DNA from 4 places in the Alkalihalobacterium sp. APHAB7 genome. Region 1 is predicted to be linked to each of the others. Evidence: riboswitches for the same ligand, from Rfam matches in the RefSeq annotation. Region 1 holds a riboswitch; each other region holds the start of a gene.

The links. A riboswitch is a leader RNA that binds a small molecule or an ion and turns the genes downstream of it on or off. The one in region 1 is predicted to bind lysine.
Positions count from the first base shown of each region.
Region 2: linked by a shared signal. The riboswitch ahead of lysA (diaminopimelate decarboxylase) and the one ahead of ACNSTQ_RS02125 (Na+/H+ antiporter NhaC family protein) in region 1 are both predicted to bind lysine.
Region 3: linked by a shared signal. The riboswitch ahead of dapA (4-hydroxy-tetrahydrodipicolinate synthase) and the one ahead of ACNSTQ_RS02125 (Na+/H+ antiporter NhaC family protein) in region 1 are both predicted to bind lysine.
Region 4: linked by a shared signal. The riboswitch ahead of ACNSTQ_RS22345 (aspartate kinase) and the one ahead of ACNSTQ_RS02125 (Na+/H+ antiporter NhaC family protein) in region 1 are both predicted to bind lysine.

Region 1 covers NZ_JBLWFS010000001.1:484,026-491,927, reverse strand. The annotation lists gene ACNSTQ_RS02140 (M23 family metallopeptidase) at 1-373, shown strand, start outside; gene ACNSTQ_RS02135 (methionine/alanine import family NSS transporter small subunit) at 725-832, opposite strand; gene ACNSTQ_RS02130 (sodium-dependent transporter) at 832-2,343, opposite strand; gene ACNSTQ_RS02125 (Na+/H+ antiporter NhaC family protein) at 2,652-4,184, opposite strand; lysine riboswitch at 4,335-4,510, opposite strand; gene yunB (sporulation protein YunB) at 4,681-5,532, opposite strand; gene ACNSTQ_RS02115 (dihydrofolate reductase) at 5,687-6,151, opposite strand; gene ACNSTQ_RS02110 (thymidylate synthase) at 6,428-7,384, opposite strand; gene ACNSTQ_RS02105 (HD-GYP domain-containing protein) at 7,402-7,902, opposite strand, start outside.
Region 2 covers NZ_JBLWFS010000019.1:29,878-37,779, reverse strand. The annotation lists gene spoIIAB (anti-sigma F factor) at 1-315, shown strand, start outside; gene sigF (RNA polymerase sporulation sigma factor SigF) at 328-1,086, shown strand; gene ACNSTQ_RS16525 (stage V sporulation protein AA) at 1,314-1,937, shown strand; gene ACNSTQ_RS16520 (stage V sporulation protein AB) at 1,927-2,349, shown strand; gene spoVAC (stage V sporulation protein AC) at 2,368-2,829, shown strand; gene spoVAD (stage V sporulation protein AD) at 2,881-3,897, shown strand; gene spoVAE (stage V sporulation protein AE) at 3,897-4,247, shown strand; gene ACNSTQ_RS16500 (stage V sporulation protein AE) at 4,252-4,812, shown strand; gene ACNSTQ_RS16495 (spore germination protein) at 4,816-6,294, shown strand; lysine riboswitch at 6,395-6,574, shown strand; gene lysA (diaminopimelate decarboxylase) at 6,776-7,902, shown strand, end outside.
Region 3 covers NZ_JBLWFS010000009.1:1,894-9,795, forward strand. The annotation lists gene ACNSTQ_RS10855 (hypothetical protein) at 67-216, shown strand; gene yidD (membrane protein insertion efficiency factor YidD) at 392-625, shown strand; gene ACNSTQ_RS10865 (hypothetical protein) at 639-893, shown strand; gene ACNSTQ_RS10870 (YbgA family protein) at 1,066-2,037, opposite strand; gene ACNSTQ_RS10875 (hypothetical protein) at 2,388-2,951, shown strand; gene ACNSTQ_RS10880 (YhcN/YlaJ family sporulation lipoprotein) at 3,021-3,737, opposite strand; gene ACNSTQ_RS10885 (aspartyl-phosphate phosphatase Spo0E family protein) at 4,034-4,195, shown strand; gene ACNSTQ_RS10890 (hypothetical protein) at 4,325-4,471, shown strand; gene ACNSTQ_RS10895 (YhcN/YlaJ family sporulation lipoprotein) at 4,605-5,207, opposite strand; lysine riboswitch at 5,490-5,670, shown strand; gene dapA (4-hydroxy-tetrahydrodipicolinate synthase) at 5,781-6,668, shown strand; gene ACNSTQ_RS10905 (DMT family transporter) at 6,747-7,688, opposite strand; gene ACNSTQ_RS10910 (hypothetical protein) at 7,704-7,902, opposite strand, start outside.
Region 4 covers NZ_JBLWFS010000046.1:4,388-12,289, reverse strand. The annotation lists gene ACNSTQ_RS22365 (electron transfer flavoprotein subunit beta/FixA family protein) at 1-689, shown strand, start outside; gene ACNSTQ_RS22360 (electron transfer flavoprotein subunit alpha/FixB family protein) at 704-1,678, shown strand; gene trxA (thioredoxin) at 1,979-2,293, shown strand; gene uvrC (excinuclease ABC subunit UvrC) at 2,782-4,566, shown strand; lysine riboswitch at 4,630-4,816, shown strand; gene ACNSTQ_RS22345 (aspartate kinase) at 4,980-6,209, shown strand; gene ACNSTQ_RS22340 (YslB family protein) at 6,552-6,974, opposite strand; gene ACNSTQ_RS22335 (TrkH family potassium uptake protein) at 7,109-7,902, shown strand, end outside.

The DNA.
Region 1 (7,902 bases):
TACAGATATTTTTGCCGGTTATCATGTGCCTGTTCGGTCAACGACATATGGGGTTGTCGAATTAAAAGGCTGGAATCGATATGGCGGATGGCGTATCGGAATCCGGGATTTAAATAACATTTATCACTATTACGCTCATTTAAGCGGCTTCGAAAAAGGAATTGATCCGGGAACAGTTGTGGAGCCTGGACAAGTCATTGGATATGTGGGAAGTTCAGGCTACGGAAAACCAGGAACACAAGGCAAATTCCCACCTCACCTTCACTACGGAATGTATCGTGATAATGGCATAACCGAATGGTCATTTGACCCTTATCCTTCATTAAGGTCTTGGGAAAAGCAAGAACGTGCGGCTAGACGTAAAAAACGCTAGTACAAACTATAATTAAACACATGGAGGAGCTTGTTTTATTGTTAGCAACTACAATTTTCTGATCAAGAGGACTCAGCGGACCTTATAATAACTGAAACCAACTCATTTAACCAATTGGTGGTCTCAGGGGCTCTTATTTGTTTAATATTGAGTAAATACATTAGAGATTCTAGTAAATAAGGGCTTCTGAGTCCATTACGTCCTCAAGATAGCCACTTATTAAAGAAATAACGGCCTGTGAGTCCGCTTAGTCCATTCCCCCATCTAACGGGGAATTTTTTCTATATAAAGTAAAGTGCGTAGCAATAAGAAAACACTCAGATCAACATCTGAGTGTTTTCCTTAAAAACCTTATTTATTTTGTTTAGCCACTCTAACGGCATTTAAGATACTTAAAGCTAAGCCGCCCCAAACGATTGCGATACCGATAACCATCATTACAATTGCACTTGCACTCATTATAGTTCAGCTCCTTTTTCCTTTGGAATTTCTAAATCATTTTGCCCCCACTTAATCGCTGAGAAGATAAATCCGATGAGAATTGCTCCAATCGCAACGCCCCACCCTGAGTAAAGTAAGAATGATGTTGCATAGCCTTCATAGTTTTCTTGAATATTACCGATTAGATTTTGAATAGCCATGTAACCTAGAACAATTGGAGTAATAACTCCTAAGCACACTTTCCACCATAAACCTAAACGAATATCCGATACGGAGTTTGCATGGCCTTGAAGTTCTGGCAGCTTCTTAACAAACCATGAAACCGTAATAACTGATACTAGACCAGAAAGTGCTACACCAAATGTATTGATGAAGTGGTCAGCTGCATCTAGGAAGAATAGTCCCCCTTGAGTTGCAAAAAGAACTGAGATTAAAGCTGAAAGACCGCCACCAAAAATAACTGCTTTACCACGAGAAATTTTGAACTTATCTTGTAGACCCGCTACAAATGTTTGAACGATCGAAATTAAAGACGATAAACCTGCTAAAACTAAACAAGCAAAGAATAAGAAACCAAACAGCCCATTAAGTGCAGGGAATGTATTAATAATCTGCGGGAAGACAACGAACGCTAGACCAATACCTGCCGCTGCTACTTCGTTTAATGGAACACCCGCTTGTGTCGCCATGAAACCTAATGCAGCAAATACCCCGATACCAGCTAATACTTCAAAACTAGAGTTACTGAAACCTGTAATGAACGCATTGTTCGTAATATCTGATTTCTTCCCAAGATAACTTGAATAAGTGATCATGATAGCAAATGCAATGGATAAACTGAAGAATACTTGACCGTAAGCTGCTACCCATACGCTTGGCGTCATAATTTCGCTCCAGTTTGGCTTGAAGAATGCATCAAGACCAACAGCAGCTCCTTCTAACGTTAAAGCACGGATAACGATAATTAAGAATAAAACTACAAGTGCAGGAATAAAAATACGGTTTGCAACTTCAATACCTTTTTTAACACCTTTAAATAAAACACCTAATGTAATAACCCATACTAGAATTAATGGGAAAAATACAGATGGTACAAGACTTCCAATTTGACCTGGTACTTCAGCTAATTGGAGATACTCTCCGAATAAGAAACCACCCGTGTCTTCTCCCCAGCGCTGACCGATTGCAAAATATGCATAAGCCATCGCCCAAGCGATAATGACGGCGTAGTATGTTGCAATGACAAATGATACCCCTACTTGCCACCAACCAATCCATTCTGTTTTCTTGTTCATTCTTGCATAAGATAATGGTGCCGAACCACGATACTTATGTCCCATCGTGAACTCCATAATTAATAGTGGAATTCCCGCTGTTAATAGTGCGAATAAATATGGGAAGAAGAATGCTCCACCTCCATTTTCATACGCAACATAAGGGAAACGCCAAATGTTACCTAAACCTACTGCTGAACCGACTGCCGCTAGAATAAATCCAGCACGTGTGCCCCATTGTTCACGTCCATTCATTTTCATAACCCCTTTCTCTTTTTAATTTTCTAAATTTTCTATCTCTTAATAGCAAGTATATTCTACTTTCTGTAAGATAGTCTAGCAAAAATTATTATTTTTAAAAATATTATGAATATTCAATCCACACGAATTCCATAGCATTTGTGAATAGCTATTACGAATTTTACAATTCGTACCCCTTTCTGTTACTAATTTTCAGATAATTCGTTTTTTTATTATAATAAGTTTGTCCTAGTTTGTAAATAGCTTTGTCGAAAATAATCGAAAAAAATAGAGACTAAAGTTAGCCTCTATTTTTCTAGTCGTTATACTATTTTCTTTAATACGATAACTATTATTATAAAAGCAGCAAATGCAGCCATAAAACCGAACACCATGCTGCCTGTAATTCCAAGGACTAAAAAGCCTACAATTGAAATTAAAGCAACTAGTAGAGCATAAGGAAGCTGCGTAATGACGTGGTCAATATGATGGCTGCCTGCTCCGGTCGATGACAGTATCGTCGTATCCGAAATTGGTGAACAGTGGTCACCGAAAATCGCTCCAGCTAATACAGCAGCTAGCATCGGAAGCAGCATCGTAATATCTAATGTTGCTGCAATATCACCTGCGATTGGCAACATCATACCGAATGTTCCCCAAGATGTTCCAGTAGAAAACGCCATTGCACCAGCAACAATAAAGATAATTACAGGTAAAAGCGCAAGTGGAATATTCCCGTCAATCAACGTCGCTAAATACGCGCCAGTCCCTAAATCGCCAATAATTTCAATAATCGTCCATGCGAAAATTAAAATATAGATCGCAGGAAGCATCGATTTTATACCTGCCCACAACCCCATTCCAAAGTCTTTCGCTGGTACTTTTTTCATTAATGTTAAAATAACAGCTGCTGCTAATCCAAGTAAGCCTCCATAGACGAGAGCTGCAGCTACATCGGTATTTTCAAAGATTTCAAGAATCGTTGCTGTTCCTTCTGTTCCTTGAATTCCCGTAATAACCATAAAGAAAATTGTACCAACAATTAAAGTAATAATCGGTAATACGAGATCTCTTACTTTACCATTTTCCACAGGTTGAACATCCATGTTTTCCCCTGGAGGTATTCCTTTTGCTTTATCTACCACTTCACCCGTTTCAATGGCTAACTTTTCGTGTTTTTTCATCGCACCGAAATCTAGCTTAAACCATGCCACCGCTAAGACGAGTAGTACAGCAAATAAGGCATAGTAGTTCATTGGAACAATAATTAAAAAGGCTTGAAGTGCTTGATATTGAGTAACACTATGTGTCATTAAGATACCGCCGATGATTGCGATAATATAAGCTCCCCAACTAGAAATTGGTGAAATGACACACATTGGAGCAGATGTCGAGTCCACGAGATACGCTAGCTTTGAGCGTGAAATTCGATGACGGTCTGTTAAAGGACGACTTACATTTCCAACTGTTAAACTATTAAAATAATCATCAATAAAGATAATAATACCTAACACAACGGTTACTAATTGAGCACCTACTCTTGTTTTTACGCGTTTAAGCGCCCACTCACCAAACGCACGACTTCCACCTGATAAAGCAATTAGGGAAGCGAGCATTCCTAATAATAATAAGAAAAAGATAATATAAAGCTCCCAATCATTGATTGCACCGTCCACATAGAAAATCGCTGCTACAATCCCAAAGATTTGCGTTAAAGAACTGATTGGATCGAACCCATTTAGTAATAACGCACCGACAATAATCCCTGCCCCTAGCGAAATCAATACACGTCTCGTTATAATAACTAAGATTAACGCTAGCACGGGAGGAATTAATGATAATACTGATGTTTCCATCTTTTGACCTCCTACTAATTTTTTTTACTACAATTGGAACCAAAAAAAGGCTTACTCTAAAGTGTCATTCACTTCAAAAAATCTAGTTGAAGTGGTGACTCTATCTTCTTGAGTAAGCCTCTCTAATCGAGCATCTATTGGCTCCCCATCAACTAAAGTAGTCCTCCACAGCACCGGTGCTGTGACAGTGTTACACCTATTCGATGCAACCCCAGCAAAAAGTACGTTAACAAGTACTCTCACTTCGGCAAGTTCCCCTTTCATCAGTACTCACAGTTGTCATCCTCCTACTGATTACTCTTGAAACTCGCGCCTCTACCTCATCATTACTTGATGAGGTGTAACTATTTACTTTGTCATTGACCACGCTATAGTATAGCATTATTCTAAAAAAACGCCAAATGTAATTTCTGTTATTTTCAGCAGGAGATAACTCTTACTTTTTGGTTTTTCAACACGTGTCCACTATCGGACAACCTTCAATTGGAGCACTAAGTTAATTATCTCTTACAGCATCTTGAATGTCTGACTCTCTAATGAAGGTAGGTGCTGGACCCGTTCCACCCACATTATAATATTCTGGAACTTTCCCTGGAACTAACGTCATACCAATCGGAATCGAGGTCTTAACAACCTCCATATCTGTTGCAAATGGAATAACGATTTTAACATCCACTTGCAGATCGAGATATAGAGATAACATCGTATTATTGATGCCCGTATTTTCTACTTGATGCCTCATATTTGCCTTTACATCCCCAATCGCTGTAAATCGAACCGGAATTTGCGGACCTAAATGAGCGAGTAGAGCATTGTTTGTCGCTTGACCTAAAGGAATCGTATAAATAATACCGTCTTGTGTGTAAATTTCTTCGTTAAAATCAACTTCCACACCATCAGGAAGGACCATCTCATGGACTCTGCCTTGTTCCATTAATCGTAAATAGCGTTGAACCCGTTGTGTCGCTTCAGATTGAACACGAGCGACAATAGATGAATTAAATGTGATCGAGGCGATATCTCCATTTTGATCCTTTTCAACAATCAGCAACTCATCCATATCTAACTGCTCAGCAATTTTCTTAGAAATGGCGTCATTAATCGCTTCTGTACCTAAAACTTGTGTTTCCGTTTTGGCAATATGAATAAGCGTCGGCCGAATACCTTTCTCTACTAGCCAAAGCCCTTGTGCGGTTAGAACAATAAAAATAACAAAAGATAATAACAGAACATAACGAAATGGAAGCGGACCTTTCCTTCCTGAATTTTGATTAAAGAGAGGACCATTCCCTCTTTTTCTTTTAAGGAGAGGGCCTTTCCACACCCCACGCTGTCTAAAACGAACCACAACAAAAACCCCCTTTGCAAAAAATATATGCAGAAGGGGGACGGCCTTGACCTGAAATTTATAAGAAACCCTTAATTTTTATCGATACGACTTCAGTCAGATCTAACTATTTTAAGAAGGTAAATCCTCTATTTGGATAGGTAACGACCATTCGTTACTTTCTTTCATAAACCGTAAAGTAGTAATCATACGGATTTTTCTCGTCTTTTATCCCTTTTTCTCTCGACACTTCTTTCCACTCACTATCAGGAAAGGCTGGAAAATAAGTATCGCCATCAAATTCTTCATCGATATGCGTGATATACAACTTGTCCGCGATTGGAAACGCCTCTTTAAAAATTTCAGCACCACCGATAATAAACGTTTCTTTATCGTCTGCATCTACAACTTGTTTCACATCTGCTAACGAGTGAAGCACGGTACAACCATCTACACTATATTCTTGATTACGCGTGAGGATGATATTTTCTCGTCCCGGCAATGGTCGTCCGATCGACTCATACGTTTTCCGCCCCATAACGATGGGATGTCCCATAGTTACTTTTTTAAAATACGCCAGATCAGCAGGGAGACTCCACGGCAAATCGTTATTTTTACCGATCACACGGTTATTGTCCATCGCAACTAGAAATGAAATCAACGAAAACAACCCCTTTCAAAGTACGAAAAATACTCAAGGTCTATTATAACCTTGAGTATAGAAAAGCGAAAGGTGCCCGTTTAGCGGCTTATGGACTGGAGCTCCCCCGTATGAGATATAGGAAACACGGCGATCGTCATTGAGCCGATGTTGACTTATCGTAAGGAGGGGTGCGAAGTCCACTAGACGCTGGGCACCTGCAGCTAGACAATAGAAAAGCGAAAGGTGCCTGCTAAGAGCCTATTCGGCCTATCATTAAACGGCAACGGGAGCTTTAATCGTCGGATGTGGATCATATCCTTCAATGGAGATATCCTTCATCTCAAAATCAAACACCGACTTGACATTCTCATTCAATACCAACTTAGGAAGCGGTTTGGGCTCTCGGCTTAACTGCGTTTCAATTTGCTCCAAGTGATTTAAATAGATATGAGCATCACCTAACGTATGAATGAACTCGCCAACTTGTAAACCGCATTCATGAGCAATCAAATGGGTAAGTAATGCATAGCTTGCAATATTAAAAGGAATGCCAAGGAAAATATCGCCGCTTCTTTGATACAATTGACACGATAACTTTCCGTCTAAAACATAAAATTGAAACAACGTATGACAAGGAGGCAATGCCATCGATGGAACATCTTCTGGATTCCAAGCAGACACGATCAGGCGTCTTGAAGATGGATTTTTCTTAATCGTTTCAATTACATCGGCTAATTGGTCCAATGTTTCCCCTGTTGACGTTTGCCATGCTCTCCATTGCTTTCCGTAGACTTGTCCTAAATCTCCGTATTTTTCAGCAAATGTATCATCTTTCAGTATACGGCTTTTAAACAATTCTAGTTGTTCCTCATACTGCTTTCTAAATTCATCATCTTGTTGCGAGCGTAACCCGAAGTTATCCATGTTTGGCCCTTCATACTCTTCACTCGTTACCCAACGTTCAAACGCCCACTCATTCCAAATATTATTGTTTTCTTGTAATAAGTAGCGGATATTTGTATCACCTTTCATAAACCAAAGTAACTCGCTGGCAATGAGTCGAAAAGGAACACGTTTGGTCGTCAATAACGGAAATCCTTCATTAAGGTCAAAACGCATTTGGTAGCCAAAAGTGGAGATGGTACCTGTTCCTGTTCGATCTTCTTTTTTTATTCCATTTTTAAGTACATGTCTACATAGTTGAAGATAATTCGTTTCACTTGTACCCAACTTACATGCAGCCCCCTTTAAACTTTAACTTCTTTATTTGCTAATACAGTTTCACACGTTGTGATCGTCATATTGATATGTGTCATTAGATCAAGGTCATACGGTTTAACTTGACGTTCATTCTCCTTCGTAATCCGGATGATTGGACGTGTGGATAGCTGTTTATTTTGTTTTACGACAATACCTTCCCTGCCATCACTTAAACCGACTGTTATACCTACTGGATACACCGCAATTGTTCTTTGAAAGGCCTCTATCAATTCCTTATCATACAATGTTCCTACCCCAGAATACAACAATTCAAGTGCTTCATGAGGAAGCATAGCACGACGGTAAACACGATTAGAGGTTACCGCATCAAACACATCACAAAGACCAATGAGCTTGGCATACGGATGGATCTCATCCCCTTTAATCCCACGAGGATAACCCGATCCATCATTGCGCTCGTGATGTTGGTACGCACAATGTGCAGTTAATAAAGAAACGTTTGGTTGATCTTTCAATAGTTCATAGCC
Region 2 (7,902 bases), on a different contig from region 1:
GTCGTTTCTGAAGCAGTTACAAATGCGATTATTCATGGCTATCATAATCAGCCAGAAGGAACTGTTTTCATTTCAGTAACACTAGAACAAGATACGATTGAACTCATTATTCGTGATGAAGGTGTAGGCATCGATAATATCAACGAAGCGAAACAGCCGTTATATACAACGAAGCCAGAGTTGGAACGGTCTGGTATGGGCTTTACGATCATGGAAAACTTCATGGATGAACTTCAAGTCATCTCTGAACCGATGATGGGTACAACCGTATATTTAAAAAAATATCTATCAAAAAGCAAAGCCATGTGCAATTAAGGAGTCCTGCCTATGGATGTGGAGGTTAAGCATGGAAATAACGATGCCTACTTAAAAGATGATGAAATTAAAAAGCTTATTGAACGAAGTCAAGCAGGTGATGTAGAAGCTAGGGACTTAATTGTGAACCGAAACACTCGCCTTGTTTGGTCTGTCGTCCAACGTTTTTTAAACCGGGGATATGAAGCAGACGATTTGTTCCAAATTGGTTGTATTGGCCTAATTAAATCAGTCGATAAGTTTGACTTGTCGTATGATGTGAAGTTTTCAACGTATGCTGTCCCAATGATTATCGGTGAAATTCAACGCTTCCTGCGAGATGACGGAACGGTTAAAGTGAGTCGATCGATAAAAGAGTTGGGTAATAAAATTCGTAAGGTCAAAGACGAACTTTCCAAAACGTTAGGACGAGTTCCTACGGTAAATGAGATTGCTGAAAAACTAGAAATCTCTCCTGAGGAGGTAGTATTTGCAGGAGAAGCAAGTCGTTCATTAACGTCCATTCATGAAACAGTCTATGAAAATGATGGAGATCCTATTACGCTTTTAGATCAAATCGCTGATCAAACGGGTAATAAGTGGTTTGATAAGATTGCTCTAACTGAGGCGATCCGCCATTTAGATGAACGAGAACGACTTATCGTATATTTGAGATATTACAAAGATCAGACTCAATCTGAAGTAGCTGAGCGACTCGGAATATCTCAAGTACAAGTTTCAAGATTAGAAAAGAAAATACTTGAACAGATTAGAGACCAAATGGGCGATTAGTCCTTTGGTCTTTTTTTCTTTGGTCTAGTCATTACATGTTACAGCTATGAGGGCATATATTATGATCTTTTATTTTTTAGATGATGATGCTTAATAAGCATTCTTTATTAATCAGAGTAACTGTAACATCGCTTTTCATAACTAAAATACATAATTTAGTACTTAATGCAAATCATAACCATACTAGGACAATTTAGATAGTAATTTCCTGTTTTGGAGGGAGAGGTATGAGTGAGCTTTTAGTCTATATCCGAATGAGGCATAAGGTAGAGGTTAAAGCAAATCAGCATGTAAAAGTTGGAGAATTAGCACAGATAATTGCTGAACCTTTAATAAGGGAGAAGATCATTCACCTTCCAATCCACCAAGTGAAGCCGAGTGATAAAAACTTTGTATTAATTGATGTAATGAAAGTCATTATTGCAATAAGTGAGGCTGTTCCTCACAGTGATGTTCAATCGATTGGGGCTGCACAGACAATCCTTGAAGTGAAAATGAAATCAAAGAGGATTGAACCTGTTTATTTTGTATTCATTTGGCTACTTTTATTTATCGGTGCTGGTATGGCAATTATGAACTTCCATGAAGATGTCAGCATGAGGGAAGTTCATCAACGGATGTTCACTACAGTTACTGGGAATGAAATTGCTAAGCCGCTGTTATTACAAGTTCCGTATTCCATCGGATTAGGGTTAGGGATGATTATATTCTTTAATCATGTCTTCCGAAAACGATTAAATGAAGAACCTAGTCCTCTTGAAGTTGAAATGTTTAAGTATCAGCAAGACTTAGACCAATATATTACGCATCACGAAAACAGTGAAAGTGAAACAAAGTTGAATGACCATTGAAGCTGTGTTAACGATCCTAATTGGTCTAGCTGGAGGTCTTGCGGTTGGGAGTGGATTTGTTGCTTTCTTAACGGTGCTCGGGGTCGTCCCTAGACTTACTCAGTTATCAAAAACAGGAAAGTATATTCATATATATGAGTGGGCTGTTGTTTTGGGCGCTTTAACAGGTTCAGTGTTTAGTTTAAATGATATTGTTTTATATTTGAGTGCTTTTTTACTTATTCCAATTGGATTAGCAGAGGGAATTTTTATTGGTTTATTGGCTGCAGCACTGACAGAGGTTCTTAATGTGCTACCTATACTTGCAAAACGCTTAGGTATTGCTGAAAAAATAATTTTATTGTTAATGGCTATCGTTTTAGGAAAGGTCTTTGGTTCGCTTTATCATTGGATTTACTTTGTAGATCGATAGAAGGAAGGTCATGGAGAGATGGAGGACAATAAAAAGTTACAAAAAGAGTTTCAGAAAAAAATCAAACCTTTTCAACCTAAAGCCCACTACTTAAAAAATGGATTTAAAGCTTATGTAATAGGTGGAATTATTTGTGCATTTGGACAAGGTATTTCAAATTACTATTTAAGAGTCTTTGATTTAACAGAAGCTACCGCTGTAAGTCCTATGATTGCTACTTTAATCTTAATTGCAGCTTTAATGACAGGTTTAGGTTTTTTTGATCGACTTGGCCAATTTGCAGGTGCAGGTGCACTCGTACCTGTTACTGGTTTTGCAAATGCAATAGCAAGTGCGGCTTTAGAACATCGTAGTGAAGGACTTGTACTTGGAATTGGAGCTAATATGTTTCGTATAGCGGGTGCTGTTATTGCGTTTGGAGTTGTTTCTGCTTACTTAGTAGGATTAACAAGGTTGTTAGTTCAAACGTTAATTACCTAAGAGGGCTAATAGAAGCCTTCTTTCCAAACTCAAAAGAATTGGAGAAATCAAATGAATATCAATCAGCAACAAACATGGCACTTTAAGGAGGATATTTTTGTAGAAGCAGTGGGTACAGCGGTTGGACCTTATGAAAGCAATGGCCCATTGAATGACAGTTTCGATAAGTGTTATGACAATCTATATTGTGGTGAAGATAACTGGGAATTAGCTGAACGCCGATTAATGACAGATGCCATTTCAATCTGTTTACAAAGAGCTAACAAAAAAGAAAGGGAAATTAGTTTAATGTTGGCTGGTGATCTGCTCAATCAGAATGTTACATCAAACTATGTAGCTAGACAAATGAAGATCCCCTATTTAGGAGCATTTTCAGCTTGTGCTACTGCGATGGAGACTGTTGCGATAGGTGCTTCCTTAATTAGTGGTGGATTTGGCAACCGAGTAATTGCTGCAACGAGCAGTCATAATGCTACAGCAGAACGGCAATTTCGTTATCCGACTGAATTTGGGGGACAAAAGCCAGACACGACCACTTTTACGGTGACTGGTGCAGGTGCAGTACTTCTTAGCAAAAAACCTTCAACTATTAGAGTTACGCACGCAACAATTGGGAGGGTTGTTGATATGGGGATAAAAGACCCTTTCAATATGGGAACGGCGATGGTACCAGCAGCGGTGGATACCATATTAACTCACTTTAAGGAAACGGGTAGGTCTGAAGAGGATTACGATTTAATTGTCACAGGTGACCTATCAACAATAGGAAGTAAGGTACTTAAAGAGCTCCTGCGAGAGCAGGGAATTAAACTAAAAAATAAACATCAAGATTGCGGTGTGATGATTTTTAGTAGAGATCAACCTGTATTTGCAGGAGGTAGCGGATGTGCTTGCCCGGCTGTCGTTACATATGGACACTTAATAAAACAAATGCAATTAGGGAAATTGAAACGAATGCTTGTCGTTGCGACGGGAGCATTAATGAGTCCAACAATGATGCAGCAAAAAGAGTCAATACCTTGTATTGCTCATGGTGTTGTTTTTGAATCAGAGGTGGTTGAGCAATGATGGAGTATATCATTGCATTTGCAGTAGGTGGGTTCATTTGTTTCATTGGGCAAATACTTCTGGATGTTTTTAAGATGACACCTTCACATATGATGAGTACTTTAGTCGTTGCTGGAGCTCTATTAGATGGATTTCATTTATATGACAGACTCATCGATTTTGCGGGAGCTGGAGCAACAGTACCAATTACCAGTTTTGGACACTCTTTAGTCCATGGTGCAATGACAGAAGCTGAACGTTATGGATTTTTAGGGGTAGGTATGGGGATTTTTGAAGTCACTTCTGTCGGTATTTCCACGGCAATTTTATTTGGATTTTTAGTTGCTGTTATTTTTAAACCTAAGGGGTAATAGGATGAAACCACGAAAAAAAGTGATTTTAATTACCGATGGAGACGAATCAGCTAAAAAGGCAGTTCAACATGTTGCCAAAGAAATTGGCGGCAGGTGTATTTCTAGTTCAGCAGGAAACCCTTCAGTTTTAGGTGGGCAAGAATTAGTAGACTTAATCCATAAAACTCCCTATGATCCAATCCTTGTTATGTTTGATGACTGTGGTTATAAAATGGAAGGTCCAGGAGAACAAGCATTAAGATATGTAGCAAGTGACCCAACGGTTGAGGTGATTGGTGCTATAGCTGTCGCATCACATACTCACTTTGCAGAATGGACAAAGGTTGATGTTTCAATTGACAGGTTTGGAAATTTAACAGAATTTGGTGTTGATAAAAATGGATTACAAGATATTGAATTAGGGAGAATAGATGGCGATACTGTCTATATTTTAGATGAATTGGAAATTCCTATCGTTGTCGGTGTTGGTGATATTGGAAAAATGGGAGGTTTTGATACGGTTGAAAAAGGATCGCCAATTACGAGGAAGGCAGTTGAACTTATTTTAGAACGGAGGGGATGAAGAATGAGTAAAAATTTAATTAACCCTGAAAAGCAACCAATCACTAATAATATATTTGATAATGAAACGGCTATAAAAAGTCGTATAGGTATCGGTACAAGCTTCGATGTTGGAATTCGAAAATTTAATATTTTAGGAAAGCAAATTCAAGTGTATTTTGTTAATGGCTTGTGTGATACACAATTTATCATTGAATTGTTTAAAGAATTAAGCAGACTTGACGGAAAAAATGAAAAAATAACAAATGCAAAACAAATGATAGAAAATCATCTAGTTCATCAACAAGTTGAAACGGTTAAAACCATTGATGATGCGATTACGCAAATGTTATCTGGATTGATCTTCATTCTACTAGAGGGTGAAGATGAAGCGTTTGTTATTGATGTAAGAAGTTATCCTGGTAGAGGACCTGATGAACCGGATACGGAACGGGTAGTAAGAGGTGCTCGTGATGGATATACAGAAAACATCATTCAGAACACAGCGTTAACGCGAAGAAGGATTCGAGATGAGCGATTACGTAACGAAATTATGCAAGTTGGTGTCCGTTCAAAAACGGATGTGTGTATTTCTTATATCGAGGATGTAGCTGATCCCGATCTCGTGAAAATAATAAAAAAAGAGTTAGAGTCCATACAAATAGACGGACTAACTATGGCAGATAAAGTGGTTGAAGAATATATTGTTAAACAAGGCTTTAATCCATTCCCGCTTGTACGGTATACGGAAAGACCAGATGTTGCAGCCACTCATTTATTTGAAGGACACGTTATTATAACCGTCGATACATCACCGAGTGTCATTATTACACCTACTACGTTATTTCATCATGTTCAACATGCTGAAGAATACCGACAAGCTCCTGCTATAGGAACCTTTTTAAGATGGGTTCGTTTTTCAGGAATGATCTTAGCTTTGTTTATTCTTCCGCTTTGGTTGTTGTTTGTTATGCAACCAAATTTATTACCAGAGATGTTGGAATTTATTGGTCCAAATGAAACAACGAATGTTCCTGTTTTTGTACAAATTGTACTTGCTGAACTTGGAATAGAATTACTGAGGATGGCCGCCATCCATACTCCGTCCCCTTTAGCAACCGCATTAGGGTTAGTTGCGGCATTATTAATAGGTGAAATTGCAATTAATGTAGGATTGTTTGTGCCAGAAGTCATTTTATACGTCGCTTTAGGAGCGATTGGAACATTTGCTACACCGAGTTATGAATTAGGGATAGCGATGAAAGTAGCAAGGTTAGCATTATTGTTAGTTGTAGCTATCTTTAAATTACCAGGATTTGTTATTGCTTCAACGATATTTATTTTACTTCTAACGATGATAAAATCTTTAAATAAACCATATTTATGGCCATTATTGCCATTTAATCCAGCTGCCTTTTGGCAAATTCTCGTTCGAGTTTCTGTGCCGTCCGTTAAACGGCGTCCTAGCATAGTCAGTCCAAAGGATCCGATTAAACAATCATAAATTAATATGTATAAGACATATCGTTAACAATGTTGCCACTTAGCAAGGATTATGATAAAGTGTACCTATTAATTGTATAAGTCCCTCATTTCTTTATGAAACACGGGGTAGAGGTGCAGTGAGAATGAGTATGTCTGAAGAGCGAGATGGAAGCGATGATTCAGGCAGAAAGGTCGATTTGCCGAAGTGAAAGAGTGGTACCATCCTATTCTTTTACTGGGGTGTCATTAAAAAAGTGACACACTGTCACTGTTAAATACAGTGGAGTACTATTCTACAAATGAGGTTACTCTTGCTATGGCTCGGTCATAACAGCTAGTGTAACTACATTAGCTGTTTTTTTATTAACCAAATAGGTAGGTATCTCACCTTTCATTTATACAATTAGAATATAAAACGGATCTCCAATCTCTCATATATAGAAGGAATATTTTTATATGTTGTAGATTGTTAGTTGATGCGAAGATAGGAGAGAGAAACGATGCACTTACATGGTACAAGTAGAGTTAATGACATTGGCCACCTGGAAATTGGTGGAATTGATACAGTTGAACTTGCGAAGCAATACGGAACTCCTCTGTTTGTTTATGATGTTTCACTCATTCGACAGAAGGCAAAAGCATTTAAAACGGCATTTAATGATTTAGATGTAAGAAGTCAAGTTGCTTATGCTAGTAAAGCATTTAGCTGTGTTGCAATGGTTCAACTCGCAAATGAATTAGATCTAAGCTTAGATGTCGTTTCAGGTGGGGAACTGTATACGGCAATGATTGCTGGCTTTCCTATGGAGCGTGTTCACTTTCATGGGAATAATAAAAGTCCAGAAGAAATAGATATGGCTGTTCGTGCAAACATAGGTTGTTTTGTAGTAGATAATTTTTATGAATTAGAATTATTAAAGCAAGCAGCAAATACACATCAACGTAAAGTATCTATATTATTAAGAACAACTCCAGGTGTAGAAGCACATACACATGATTATATTACTACAGGTCAGGAAGACTCTAAATTCGGATTTGATTTGTTAAGCGGGCAAGTAGATCGGGCAATTGAGTGGGCTTTGGATTGTGAGCAACTTGAATTACTAGGAATTCATTGCCATATAGGTTCACAAATTTTTGAAACGACTGGATTTGTCTTGGCTGTTGAAAAGCTTTACACTTATATTGAAAATTGGTCTAAGTCATTAAACTTTGACTTAAAAGTATTAAATTTAGGTGGAGGTTTTGGTATTCGTTATATTGAAGGCGATGAACCATTACCGGTTGGTGATTATGTAAAAGCTACGATTGAAGCTGTTCAACATCATGTGAATAAATTGAATTTATCAATGCCGGAAATTTGGATTGAGCCAGGTCGATCACTAGTTGGTGACGCGGGAACAACTCTATATACATTAGGTTCACAAAAGGATATTCCTAATGTCCGTCATTACCTTTCAGTTGATGGTGGAATGACAGATAACCTTCGCCCAGCCTTATATCAAGCGAAGTACGAAGGAATTCTTGCTAATCGTGCTAATGATCAAGTGGAAACGAAGTATTCGATAGCTGGTAAGTGCTGTGAGAGCGGTGATATGCTCATTTGGGATTTACCGCTTCCGAAAGC
Region 3 (7,902 bases), on a different contig from region 1:
TGTTATAGTATAGTTATAAGAAAACAAACTGTTATAAAACAGACGGGAGTTAGGAGGCGATTGTCAATGTGTCAAACTGAAAAATATCGTCATGTATGGTTTCTTTATTTATCTAATTGTGAAAAATACGGGATCGAAAGTAAATTAGACTTTTATCAGTTTGTAAATTCTATGACCGTAGATCAAATTGAGCAATTATTTGAACAATCACAATAACCCAATAGAAGAAAGTCATTCATGGAGGTCAGCGAATGAAGGATGATGTTAGTGCTGTCATATTTCAATTATAGAAAACGTCTGTTTCAATCAACATCGAAACAGACGTTTTTATTTTGTTCACGTTCTTATGATAAGATTAACATATATAAAGAGATCGGGGAGATTACTACAAATGAAAAGGTTATTACTGGGCATTATATACTTATATCAAAAAATAATTTCGCCACTGAAACCACCTACCTGCCGCTTTCATCCAACTTGTTCGCATTACGGATTTGAAGCGATTAAGCGATTTGGGGCTATTAAAGGCAGTTGGTTGACGCTAAAAAGAATATTAAAGTGTCATCCGTTTCACCCAGGTGGATTTGACCCCGTCCCAGAAAAAGAAAAACATAAAAAAAACTAAACGAGGTGATCCTTTGAATTATAATCATGATATTGACTACGATCGAGATGGCGATCGCGAAGATGAACTAACTGAAGAAGAAGTCGTGAATATGCTCAAATCTAGTTTACGTCAAGAAGAAGAAATGTTGAAAACATACACAATTTTAGCAGAACGTATTCATGATAATGATGTATTAAAAAATCGATTAGAAAATTTTGCACAAGGTAATGCCAAACGTTCCCGCCAACTAGAAGATGAAATTAATCAAAACGAGGAAACTCATTAAGTTTGGAGGACTCATAGGACCTTATTTTGCTAAATTCTATAAAGGCTTAAGTTACGTACGGAGGTGCTAATCATACTATGATTAGCACCTCCGTTTTGTATGTCCTATTCAATAATCCCTCCTCGATACCTTATTAACCCATTACATTAGTGTCACATTTTCTCAATTAACCTCAACTGTAGTTTCTTCCTTTTCCTGAATCGCTAATTTCAACAAGTTCTTCAGGGTATGGCTCAAAAAATGTTTGTTCGAGCATATAATCATTTTCAAATCGATACGCCCATGCTTTTAAAATACTTACAACGCTACTAATAGGAAGTTTCTTTTCACGATACTTTTCTAATGTCGATAAAAAGTATTCCTTTTCTTTCGTTGATAAATTTGGAGAAAAATAGCCGAATATGCGCTGGCAGACATTGATGTTTGAGGTGTATCGAGGAATCCGACTAAAAAGCTGATACAATTCATCTTCATATAAACTAAACGTTTCTTCAATGGATCTTTTATCTTTATTACTTAGGATTTGTCCGAGAAGTTTTAACCTTTTTTGGTTATATGCCATAAATAAATATTTATTTTTCTTATGAAAATCATTGAGTTGACTTAGTTTTAAGGATGATTTTACCTTTTTAAACTCTGTCGTCGTAAATAATTTCGTTAAATAGTGTTCCCGGATCTTAAAGTTTTTTAGTCTTCCTTCATCTTCAATTGATGTTTTCGGATAATACTGTAGTACTTTCGCTGTAAACGCACCACTACTCGTTCGAACAGTCGGTGACTTTTCTAAACCTGAATACACTTTTACATCTGTGATTCCACAACTAGGTGAGCGATTTTTCAGAATAAATCCATCAACATCTTTTAACTCATCTAAAAAGCTATCTGCAAATTCTTCCATATCTGTTGTCAAATCTTTTCCTGTTTTCGGTTGTACCAAACGGTCTTTTTCACCTTCAGCAACAAGACGAATAACTTCTCGAGGTGTTCCTAAACCGATTTCGACTTCTGGACATACAGGAATGAATTCAACATACGGCTTTAAATTATGTACAGTTTGGTCCGTTAATTTATCTCCATTATAGCGGCAAGCAGAAAATTCAATACATTGACTGACCACAACTTTTGGTTTACAAAACTCTTTCATACATCCACCAACCTATTCTAGTTAATTCATTAAACTTACCTGTTATCGCAACGTTTTATTAGAGTATGTAATCCTAATTTTAAAATGCAAATTCTTCATTTAATGTTTGATAAGTGGTCTCCCCTATTATCAAAACAGTGCCTATACTTTTTTCCTAAGGATTTGATGCTCTAAATTCTTTTAGTACTAATGTATAAAATTGTACTGGAAAAAGGATAATAATCGAAGAAGAAAATGACAAGCATTAAGTTTAATTTATACGATTTTTGGTCGAAATCCAATGATTACCTCCGATAATTTCAAAATGGAAACTGTCTGATTATTTTTATTGCAAAGGAGATTAATTACTTATGCACAAAATTGCCTTATTAATTCTCATAACCGTTACGATGTCTACATTTATAGGCTGCCAGGATCGTCCTGAAGATATTACACAAAGTATAGAAAAACAACATATGCGAGCTACTGATGGGATTGAACCGCTCCACCCTTCAAATAAAGACCAAAATAAAACAAGAAGAGATGTAACTCAGAGTGCTGTTTCCTATGCTTCAGAATTTGGATTTTACTTAAACCAATTATACGCTCACCTAGAACCGTTAAATAATTTGTTCTACACTGAAAAACCAACAGAAAAGGATGTCCGTGATGCTCGAGAACACGTTCGAAAGGCTCAGGATTGGAGTGAGTATATCATTAGTTTAGATACACCTCCAGAGTTCGAAAATCTTTATACAGTACATAGTAGTACCCTCCTTGAACTTGACTCTCTTATGAAAAGTTTAGAGGATATGGACTTAAATGATGAGGTCTACTTTAGAAGAGCTCGATTATATTACGAAAATAGTATTATTGCCGTAAAGTCCATGGAGCGTGAATATAAAGGCGTACTCGAAGAACAAGGTATTAAATAAAAAAAATTACAGTGCCAGGCACCTTCACTACATTAAAGTGATGAAGGTACCTGGCACCGTTTAAGGTTATTATTCAGGTCTTGGGAAGATGTTTTTTCTAATTTCTGATAGTTGGCCACCAATTCCTTGGAACGGCTCGGCAATATCGTTCCCTTCAAGTGCTGCACGAATACGATTTACATTTCTTCGATCTGTAGCGATACGCACTCGATCTAGATCAACCACTTCAGATAGCTCTTCTTCAACTTCTTGAATAAGCTTCGGTCGATTTTGTTCTGGTGACTCAATACCAATTAGCAACACACCTTCATGGGGGAGCACATAAACTTCGTTGATATTCTCGATTGCTAACAATCTTTGTCGAATGGAATCCTTAGTATCAAGATTTTGAAGCTTTTCGTTATCAATTTGCTTATGTCTTAAATGAGGACGATCCCCAAGCACATACTTTCCTCTTATTGTATTAGGAATATTATTGTAAATCCTTGCTCCGCTTCGATTTGTACCTTGTGTTTTAAACCCTAAATTACGTTCGCTTGTATAATACATATTATTTTCAGCAATCGGTTGTGCTCGATCGGTACGCCCCTTTGGTACACCATCGGGAACCATCATATCACTTATAGGACCTTCATGATTTCTAGCTTGATTGGTTCCAAAACCACTAAACCCCTCTTCACGAAAATGATTTGCCCCCATTGGGTGCTTCTGTTCCACAACGCCACATCCGGAGAACATCGCTAAGAACAACATAAGCATGACGATAACCAAGGTTAGTTTTTTCATCATAATTCTCCTTTCTTATTACTTATAAGTTGTGTACAATTAGTCGATTTCATGAGAAGAAGTTAGCGGAAATTGTTTCTTTACAAGAGAAAAACTTATAGAAATATACTCATATCTTGTCGATTTGTTGTTTTTTATAAAAGTTCATGACTACTTTTAGGGAATGTATTTAATTATCACTAAAAATACGTATAATTGTCGTTGTGTGTAAAATAAATTCAAACTTTCTCACATAGTAGCAGTCAGACCATAAGTTTACACAAAAATTAATATTGATGAAAAATGGAGTGGAAGAAATGTTATTATATGCGATTGAACGAAAAAGAAGTCAGATGATCTTACTAGCTGAAAAGTATGGCTATACTTCCGAGGCAACGGTTAAGTGTAGTCAAGAATTGGACAAGTTATTGAACCTGGCCCAGCAGAATACCTGTATGAATGTGAAGATGGCCAAATAGCACCAATTATTGTTTACCTTGCACAGCTACTATTGTTAAAAAAAAGCATCTTTACCACTATACTTATATAATTAACCCTTTGTTTAAAAGTAAGTACTTTCTTCTACTTCGATGTGTAAGGAGTTATCTGTGGACGGTGTAAAAATAGCTTGTCAAGAAATTCTTATACGTCTTCAACTAATGGATGGCGTCAAAATCTCTTATCAAACACAAGAAGAGATCGAGTGTATCATTAGAAGTACATATACCACCTTGTTTATGCTGATGGCAACTTGAAGACGAAAAACAACAAATAAAAATATCATAGTTGCTAATTCTACAAACAAAAAGTGCCAGCAACTTTTACACTTATAAAGAAACTGACCAATTTTTCTTTATAAGTACTAGTGTTCTGGCACTTTAGAAGACATTAATTAATTACTTTCCCACGTTCAAATGGACGTTGCAAAATTCTACCAAGGTCCCTCATAAAATTTTCAGCTTCTATACCTTCTTCATAAGGAGCTCCCTCTCTCAAATTATACAGTTGTCTTTGGAATTCGGAAAACCCTTGGTCATCGTGAATGACACGAATTTCAACATCATTTGCGATAGATGAATGTACTGTTTCTTCCACCTTGTTTTCTATTTCATCGTTCCACTCTTCGGTTGTATAAACACTTACTAAGACTATTCTCCCTTGTATATATACATGTGCGTCATCAACTTCTTCTAATTGCAACAGTTGCTTCGTTAAAGGCCTGTTTCCATTATAAAATTCAATGTAATCCGCATTATCAGTTCTAGTGTTTGTCCCGTGACCTGTATTTCTTCTAGACGTAATAAGTTGTCTACTTACTAATGGAGTTCTCCCATCAATAGCCATCTCCGGATCTAACTCGGGAACTTGTTGTTCTTCACGGATTTTCTGAATTCTTTGTTCATTTTGTTGAACTCCTGCCCCTGTACCACAAGCAGTTAAAACAATAACAAAAGCCATTAACGATAAAAAGCAGAAACATACTTTTTTCACGGTACACTCCCCTTTCTTTTATTATCGTTTAATTTTTATCAACATAATACCCCTGTAAACTATAGGAAATTGCAAAAACAGCAGTGTTAAAGCAACGTTTTGAAACGAGCCTCGCCTTAATAACTGAAAGATCGTGCGCCAAATCGATGTTGACTATAGATACATCCAGGGGGGAATGGAGATTTTTAGAAAACCTAAAAGAATTTTCGATTAACCATTGCAATCAATTCAACAATTTGTTAAGGTAGACACAACAAATGAATATTCTTTACTTCTAATTGAAGTGAGGATAGAGGTGCAAAAACCATGAGTAAGCAATGGGAGGAGGATGAGCTCTATTGAACATTGTTGAAAGGGGGATTTGCCGAAGTCTACGGTTCTCATACTAACCAAGGGCTGGTTCTGTATTGAATAAATGCAGTACTGTCATATAGTACATACTATATGGAGGGCTATCTTACGCAAGGATAAATGTCTAATTGTCATTCCTAGCAACAATGAGCAGCTCTTCTCATTGTTGCTTTTTATTGTTATTACATTTGTATTTTGAAATGCACTAAGGGGGAAAATAAAATGAATTTTGGAAAAGTCTTAACAGCTATGGTTACACCGTTTGACGTATATGGAAATCTCGATCTACAAGCTACCGAGCAATTAGTAAATCACCTGATCGCGAATGGTTCCGACGGACTTGTTGTCGCAGGAACTACAGGTGAATCACCTACTTTGTCTACAGAAGAAAAATTAACACTTTTCAAACAGGTAGTTCAGGTTGTAAATGGTCGAGTACCTGTCATTGCAGGAACAGGTTCAAACAGTACATCAGCATCAATTGAACTAACAAAACAAGCAGAAGAAATTGGTGTCAATGGCATCATGCTCGTAGCCCCTTATTATAATAAACCTTCTCAAGAAGGACTTTATCAACACTTTAAAGCGATCGCTGAGCAAACGAAATTGCCTGTTATGATCTACAACATTCCTGGGCGCAGCGCTGTTAACATCTCGGTAGAAACAACTGTCCGTTTATCGTTCATTCCTAATATCGTTGCAACTAAAGAAGCAAGCGGTGACTTAGAAGCAATGGCGAAGATTATTAGTGAAACAGATAGCAACTTTAGTCTCTATAGTGGAGATGATAGTCTAACATTACCGATCTTATCAATTGGAGGTACAGGCATTGTCTCGGTTTCTGCCCATATTATCGGGAATGAAATGCAAAACATGGTAACAAGCTTCCTGAAAGGAAATGTATATGAAGCTGCAGAACAACACCGCACCTTATTACCATTAATGAAATCACTATTTACAGCACCTAGTCCATCACCAGTTAAAGCAGCGTTAAATATGAAAGGAATTACGGTAGGTTCAGTTCGCCTTCCTCTCGTTCCTTTAACAGAAGAAGAAGAACAACAATTACGAACGACCATTCTTCCTGAAGTTTCTTACAATGTTGGATAAAAAATGGCTTAAATAGGGCAACTTTTACCTAATCACTAAAACCCCGAGATGACCTAATGAGGTTCCTCGGGGTTTTCTCTATCCAACCTTTTGCACAGTCCTCTTTTTAAATACTCGCCTCGTCACATATTCATCAATGAACCCGGTACCTAATAAAACACCTAGTACGATAAAAACAAAACCAGTTAATTGTAATAACGTTATTTGTTCGCCTAACCACAAAGCTGAAAAAACTAATCCAAAGAAAGGAACAAAATTATTAAATACAGCTGTCTGCCCTGCCCCAAGTCGGTGGATCGCAGCATTAAATAAGAAATGACCTAAAGCTGTAGCGAAAATCGAAGAAACTAAAAATATGCCCCAGATCCACCCGGTTTGTTCGATCATTTGAGACGTTCCTGCCGGCTCTGCAAATAAGCTGAAAACAAATAAAAAACTGGATCCTACAACTAACATTACTGCTGTCATTACTCTTGAATCGATCGTATTTGTTCCTTTCTTAATATATATAAAAGAAACCGCCTGAACGAACATCGCAATAAATATAGAGACATCTCCCGCATTTATCGATGTGAAACTTTCTCCACTTTGTAAAATGATTGAAGCTACACCACAGAAAGCGAAAACAATACCAATAACCCGTAACCTCGATAATGTATCTTTTAACATGACAGAAGCCAAAATTGATGTTGTCAGAGGCAGTAATGCTAATATTAATGCTGTATTAGAGGCGGTTGTCATTGTTAAACCCCAGGCCAGGAAAAAATGGTGACCCGTCACTCCGAAAATCGTTGCTATCAAAATGTATTTCCATTCTACCTTTGTGAATTTCCTTAATTGTTTAATAAGTATACATACTGTAATTGCTACAACTCCCGCTAAGAAAACTCGAAAAGACGTCATGGTAACCGTTGGAAAAACATCAACAAGCATTTTAATAAATACGACATTCATCCCCCAAATAACCATGACCATCATTAGCAATAGGTATGTAAAAATATTAGAGTTTTTGTTATTCAAAGTTGATCTCCCCTTTTATAATAGCTGCAACCAATGAAACAGATAGAGGAATAATGCTAATACAAACATACAAACAAAGACAAATTGACTGTTCTTTTTGGCAATATCAATCGAAGAATAGTTCATCAATCCAGAGGCCATTAAAACCGAACCAGAAAAAGGTGACACTTGCGTTGCTAATGTCCATGCAATCAACAAAAGGATGGCCATGAAC
Region 4 (7,902 bases), on a different contig from region 1:
GAGCTGAATTCATCATCAACCCATACGATGAGTATGCAATTGAAGAAGCGATCGTTCTTCGTGACGAGCACGGTGGAGAAGTAACTGTTGTAACAGTAGGAACAGAAGATTCTGAGAAAGAACTTCGTACAGCTCTAGCAATGGGTGCTGATAAAGCAGTTCTAATTGATAGTGAAGACGTTGAAGAAACTGACCAATTCACAACTGCTACTTTACTAGCAACATATTTAAAAGACCAAGAGGTTGATATTATCTTAGGAGGAAACGTAGCGGTAGACGGTGGTTCTGGACAAGTTGGACCTCGTGTTGCTGAAATGCTAGGTATGCCTTCAGTAACTACAATCACGAAGTTAACTGTAGATGGAAATACAGCTACTATCGTACGTGATGTTGAAGGTGATGAGGAAACGGTTGAAGTTTCATTACCAGTACTTGTAACAGCTACACAAGGCTTAAACGAGCCTCGCTACCCATCTCTTCCAGGAATTATGAAAGCGAAGAAGAAGCCATTAGAAACACTTGATTTAGATGACCTAGATTTAGAAGAAGAAGATGTAGAAGCAAAAACAAAAACGGTAGAAATCTTCCTACCACCACAAAAACAAGCAGGTAAAATTCTTGAAGGCGAAACAGATGCTCAAGTAAAAGAACTTGTTTCATTATTAAAGTCTGAAGCGAAAGTCATATAATTGGGGGGATCAACATGGCAAAGAAAGTACTAGTTTTAGGTGAAATTCGTGAAGGTGAACTTCGTAATGTTTCGTTTGAAGCAGTTGCAGCTGCTAAACTAATCGCAGACGGTGGAGAAGTAGTTGCTGCGTTATTAGGTGAATCAGTAGGCGATCTAGCAAACGCTATGATCCATGCTGGTGCTGATCGTGTAGTTAAAGTTGAACATGCTGACTTAAAAGCATATACAACAGATGCTTACCAACAAGCTATTCTACAAGTTATGGATGTTGAACAACCAGAAGGCGTTGTTATGGGACATACTTCAATAGGTAAAGACGTGTCTCCTCGTATTGCTGCAAAATTAAACGCTGGTTTAGTTTCTGACGTAGTCAATGTTGAAGTTGACGGTGGCGATGCTGTATTCACTCGTCCAATCTACTCAGGTAAGGCATTTGAGAAGAAGCAAGTTGAAGAAGGAACTGTTTTAGTAACAATTCGTCCGAATAACATTACTCCATTAGAGAAGGACGAGTCTCGTTCTGGAGATGTTGGAAGTGTTTCTGTAGAAATTAAAGACCTTCGTACAATTGTTAAAGAAGTTGTACGTAAAGCAACTGGTGGAGTCGATCTTTCAGAAGCGAAGATCATCGTTTCTGGTGGACGTGGAGTAAAAAGTGCTGACGGTTTCAAACCGCTTCAAGAACTTGCAGACGTATTAGGTGCTGCAGTAGGTGCATCTCGTGGTGCGTGTGATGCAGAATATTGCGATTACGCATTACAAATTGGTCAAACAGGTAAAGTCGTAACTCCAGACCTTTACTTTGCATTTGGTATCTCAGGGGCAATCCAGCACTTAGCGGGTATGTCTAACTCTAAAGTTATCGTTGCAGTTAACAAAGATCCAGAAGCTCCGATCTTTGAAGTAGCGGATTACGGTATCGTTGGCGACTTATTCGATGTTGTTCCTCTATTAACTGAAGAACTTAAAAAAGTAGTTGTATCTTAATATGTATACGAAAAAACCGCTTCTATAATGAAGCGGTTTTTTTTAACAATCTTTTCTAAAGGTATGTTTACGTAAATACACGTTGTTGAAGTACGTGTGCATTTTTGATCGTTCTACACAATCAGTATAAAATGCAGGAATATAATAAATTACACTAAAATAACAAGAATATACATAAAACTGCGTTATTTTAAATTGGAAAGGGTATCATACATGTGTGAGCAACAATATAGCAATCATTATACCGTAATGGTATAATGCATTTGTAGAAAAAGTTGGATTATAAGGAGGATTTTAATAATGGCAATTGTAAACGCAACTGATCAAAACTTTGCAACTGAAACTGGAGAAGGTGTAGTATTAGCGGACTTTTGGGCTCCGTGGTGCGGACCTTGTAAAATGATCGCTCCTGTTTTAACAGAACTTGATGAAGAAATGGGCGACAAAGTGAAGATTGTTAAATTAGACGTTGATGAAAACCAAGAAACAGCTGGGAAATTCGGTGTAATGAGTATTCCTACATTAATGGTATTCAAAAACGGTGAGAAAGTTGACCAAGTGGTTGGTTTCCAACCAAAAGAAGCATTAGTTGAGCTATTAAATAAACATCTTTAATAGATAAGTTTGTAATTGACTCCGTTCATGACGGGGTCTTTTATTTTTTATAACTACTACCAGTGGTTATTTAAAATGGCTATTGGGCTTTAACCGAACGAGGATTGATTAGTTCCCAGCACTTGGCATCGAGTTAAGAGTACACTTTTTATGTGCAGTATGAAATTAGAGCACTCACAGGCCCTTATTTCAATCAAATACTGCTGTTTTTCATAATTAGAGCACTCAAATACCCTTATTTACAAGTTTTCATAGAAAATATCAGTGATTTTAAGCAAATAAGGTCCTCTCAGTCCCCTAAAAAAACAGAAACACAGGATGAGCTGCTTCACTGCACAAGAGTCTAGCGCAGGGGAATAGCCCTACTAGAGTGCATTCTCTCACCGTACATTTAGCACTTGCCACATTTGTCAGTTTTTAAAAGATTGTACCTTTTAGTTGCAAATTTCCTTTCTTTTGAGAACAATAGAGAGGAGGGAGGAAAATGTATGTCTACTCTGAAAGAAAAATTAGCAGTACTTCCTGATCAACCAGGTTGTTACTTGATGAAAGATCGGCAAGGAACGATCATCTATGTAGGAAAAGCTAAAATACTAAAAAATCGAGTACGGTCCTATTTTACTGGAACACACGATGCGAAAACACAAAGACTTGTCAGCGAAATAGCCGACTTCGAATATATTATTACATCTTCAAATCTTGAAGCACTCATATTAGAGATGAATTTAATTAAAAAGCATGACCCGAAATACAATGTCATGCTAAAAGATGATAAATCGTATCCGTTTTTGAAAATCACATCAGAAGAACATCCGCGCTTGATTACAACACGTAATGTAAAAAAAGACGGTGGAAAGTATTTTGGTCCTTATCCAAACGCAGGAGCAGCAACTGAAACGAAAAAGCTGCTCGATCGACTTTATCCATTAAGAAAATGCAATACCTTGCCTGACCGTGTCTGCCTATATTATCACATTGGTCAGTGTTTAGCTCCATGTGTTCAAGAAGTAACTAAAGAGCAAAACCAAGAGATGGTACAGGAAATTACGAAATTTTTAAAGTATGGGCATGAAGAAGTGAAAAATCAATTACTAGATAAAATGAATAAAGCAGCAGAAGACTTGAATTTTGAGCGTGCTAAAGAATTAAGAGATTTAATTCAGCAAATGCAAACGATCATGGAGAAACAAAAAATGTCAATTAACGACAGAATCGACCGCGATGTGTTTGCTTATGCCTACGATAAAGGCTGGATGTGTGTTCAAGTGTTTTTTGTGAGACAAGGAAAGTTGATAGAGAGGGATGTTTCAATTTTTCCATTCTATCAAGAGCCGCTTGACGATGTCTTAACGTTTATTGGTCAGTTTTATTTAAAAAAAGAACATGTTAAACCGTCAGAAATTTTAGTGCCTGAAGAAATCGAGGCCGATTTAGTGGAGCAACTGTTGTCGGTAAAAGTCCAACAACCGAAAAGAGGTAATAAGAAAGACCTTCTGAACCTAGCTCAAAAGAATGCAGAAGCAGCATTAAAAGAGAAATTTGCAATTATTGAACGAAATGAAGAACGGACGATAAAGGCGGTTGAAAATTTAGGGAAAGCATTAGGTATTTCTACACCATACCGGATTGAGGCATTTGATAACTCGAACATTCAAGGAACTGATCCAGTGTCAGCAATGATTTCATTTATAGATGGGAAGCCTAGTAAAAAGGACTACCGAAAGTATAAAGTAAAAGATGTTGAAGGCCCTGATGATTACGCTTCGATGCGAGAGGTCGTTTACCGCCGTTATTCAAGGCTGTTAAAAGAAAATGGTCCATTTCCAGATCTAATTGTTATCGATGGAGGAAAAGGACAAATTGCAGCCGCTCAAAGCGTCCTAGAGGATCAGCTCGGTCTCACAATTCCTGTATGTGGTTTAGCTAAAGATGAAAAGCACCGTACATCTCAACTTCTCATGGGAGATCCACCTGAAGTAGTACCATTACAAAGAGACAGTCATGAATTTTATTTATTGCAAAGGATTCAAGATGAAGTTCATCGGTTTGCGATCACTTTTCACAGGCAGGCACGAAGCAAAACGATGTTTTCTTCTATTTTAGATGACATTGATGGAGTAGGAGAAAAGAGACGACGGAAACTTCTTAAACATTTTGGTTCGATAAAAAAAATGAAAGAAGCAAACATCGAAGACTTTAAAAAGATTGCTATTCCAGAAAAAGTGGCAGCAGAAATCATACGTGTATTAAATAGTAATGAAGATAAAAAGTAATTGTCAGTATCACGATGTTCTGTTAAAATGAAAACAACTTAATATACCGAACTTCTAATTTGAAGTGGTGGTAGAGGAGCGAAAACCAAGAGTAGGCAAAGTGAGGAAGATGGGTTCCATAGACATTTGCTGAAAGGGGAATTCGCCGAAGCGTTAAGAGTCTCATCTCTCTTATTGCTGGACTTGTATTGAATAGGTACAAGGCTGTCACGCAACCAACCCAAAAGTTGTGTGGAGAACTATCTCACGGAGCAAGGGAACATCTATTACCTTTTTTGGTATTCCAAGCAACAGTGAGGACTCTTCCTTTCTGTTGCTTTTTTTGTTTTCTTTCTCAGTTACAAATCTATATTCAAAAAGCAGGACAAAAAGCGGACTTTTTGAATGTCTTTTCAAGAAAGGATGAAATCATAGTGGCGATCATAGTACAAAAATACGGCGGGACGTCTGTAGGGACAGTCGAAAGAATTGAACACGTTGCAGGACGAGTTGCTAAAACAGTAGCACAAGGACATGAAGTAGTTGTTGTCGTTTCAGCAATGGGGAAAACAACAGACCAACTCGTTAAACTAGCAAGTGAAATATCGGATAAACCGAGCAAACGTGAAATGGATATGCTTCTTACAACCGGTGAGCAAGTGACGATTTCTTTACTTGCTATGGCACTTCAAAAGAAAGGCCTCGGTGCGACATCTTACACAGGATGGCAAGCAGGTATCGTGACAGAAGACAGTCATAGTAATGCAAGAATACTGGATATACAAACGGAAAAAATTCAAGCGCAGTTATCTTTAGGCAATGTTGTGATTGTAGCAGGGTTTCAAGGTGCGTCACAAGACGGCGAAATTACAACGCTAGGTAGAGGCGGTTCCGATACGACTGCTGTTGCGTTAGCAGCTGCATTAAAAGCAGAGCGATGCGATATTTATACAGATGTTACAGGAGTGTATACGACAGATCCACGGTTCATAAGCGGAGCGAGAAAGCTGCATTCGATTTCTTATGATGAAATGTTAGAAATGGCCAATTTAGGAGCAGGGGTTTTACATCCTAGAGCTGTGGAGTTTGCAAAAAATTATCAAGTGAAATTAATGGTTGCCTCAAGTATGGTTGAGGAAGTAGGTACGTTAATTGAGGAGGACGTTTCAATGGAACAAAATTTAATTGTACGCGGGATTGCATTTGAAAATGATGTAACGAAAATCACTGTTTCAGGGTTGCCCAACCTAATCGAAACGCTGTCAAATGTATTTAGCATATTATCAGAACACGGTATTAATGTAGATATTATTATACAAAACCAAACTGCTGAAGAAAAAACAAGCATTTCTTTTTCAACAAGCCGTTCTTCATTAGATGAGGCGTTGGCTGTATTAAACAACCATAAAGAGGAACTGCAGTTTACAGAATTAACACATGAAGGTGATCTTGCAAAAGTATCCATTATCGGATCCGGAATGATATCTAATCCGGGGGTTGCAGCGCAAATGTTCAAAATTCTAGCTGAAAATGACATTCTAATTAAGATGGTTAGTACATCAGAAATTAAGGTTTCAGCCTTAGTTGAAGAAGAAATTATGGTTCCTGCTGTGGAAGCACTCCATAGAGCGTTTCAATTAGAAGAGCAAGAAGTAACTGTATAAACGATTTCCTTATAAAGAGTCCCCACTTTTGATCGTCTTTATGACAGAAAGTGGGGACTTTTAATAGTGCTTATTTTTTTGCGGACTGAGAGGCCCTTATTTTAGCGAAATCCGCATGTTTGGATATTTCCCGGACTCACAGGCCCCTATCTAATCAAAATCACTGATAAAAATCACAAATAGTAGTAAATAAGGGCCTCTGAGTCCTCTAAACTAAAAATTACTACATTTTCAACACGAATAAGGGCCTGTGAGTCCGCTAAACTAAATTTCGAAACGCAACACTCGAAACAACTTAAAGGCTCACCTTTAACACGACGTCAAACGGCCGCTGCGCCTTTCTTATATGGGGTCCTTCAAATCCCATTTTAACGTGATAAGTACTTTGTCTTTTTTTTCTTGAACAATCGCTTCTGTCATATGTTTCTTCTGGTTTTCAATTTGCTCTGCTAAAAAGCCAGCTTCTAGTTGGTAAGTTACAGGCACTTTCTCACGGTGAAATGGCGAAATTAGTTCTAAAATGAGCTCATCTTTTTTTTCTTTGGTGAGAGTCAATTCTCCCCAACCAACTGTAGAAAAGAACTCAATAATATCGTCCAGACTTTCTTTTGGATACTGTCGTGCAATACCTTTCCCAGCCCAATATAAGATATTTTCATGATCTTTACCTAATAAATCAGACATGAGAACATTTCGAATTAAATGGTGTCCAAATAGAGGAATCACCTGTTCACTTTTTAGTAAAGTTTGCTCAGTTTTCTTCATCTATGTAACTCCTCTCTTATTATTTATTATAATCACACATTTTGTTTTTCTCTATGTTCAATTTGATGGATTTTAAATTTACTTTATAAAATTAATCATGTATACTATACCGCGAACGAAGCGGAGGTAAATTTATGAAATTAGCGCTGAATCAGTTTCTAACACCTTTTCGAATTATTTTATTATCGTATGTTATTGCAATGATGCTGTTCAGTATCCTTTTGTATCTTCCCATATCTCATCAGGAAGGTGTGAATCTTAAATTTTCAGAGGCATTGTTTACTTCTGTTAGCGCAGTTAGTGTAACAGGGTTAACCGTCGTAAATGTCTCAGAAACATACAGTTATTTTGGAATTTTTTTCTTAGCGTTAGCGATCCAATTAGGTGGCATAGGGATCATGACATTAGGAACGTTTGTATGGATGTTATTTGGGAAAAAAATTATCTTATCTCAACGTATGCTCATCATGGTGGATCAAAACCAAAATACATTTTCGGGTCTTGTGAATTTAATGAGAGGTATCTTATTTGTAGCCTTAATCATTGAGGTAATTGGAGCCCTTATTCTAGGTACATATTATATACGTTATTTTGATACGGTTGGGGAAGCGTATTATCAAGGAGCCTTTGCGGCATTAAGTGCATTTACAAATGCCGGTTTTGATATTACAGGTCAGTCTCTCATCCCATTTGCAAATGACTACTATGTTCAACTAGTTGTTATCTTATTAATATTTGCTGGTGCCATCGGCTTCCCAGTTTTATTAGAAGTCAGAGAATATTTCTCAAAAGAGAACCCTAATTTTAAATTTAGTTTATTTACGAAAATTACAACAACGACGTACTTTGCGGTGTTTATTATTGGAGTAATTGGGATCTGGTTGCTTGAGTTAGGCCATTTTTATGAAGGGCTGGCATGGCATCAGCA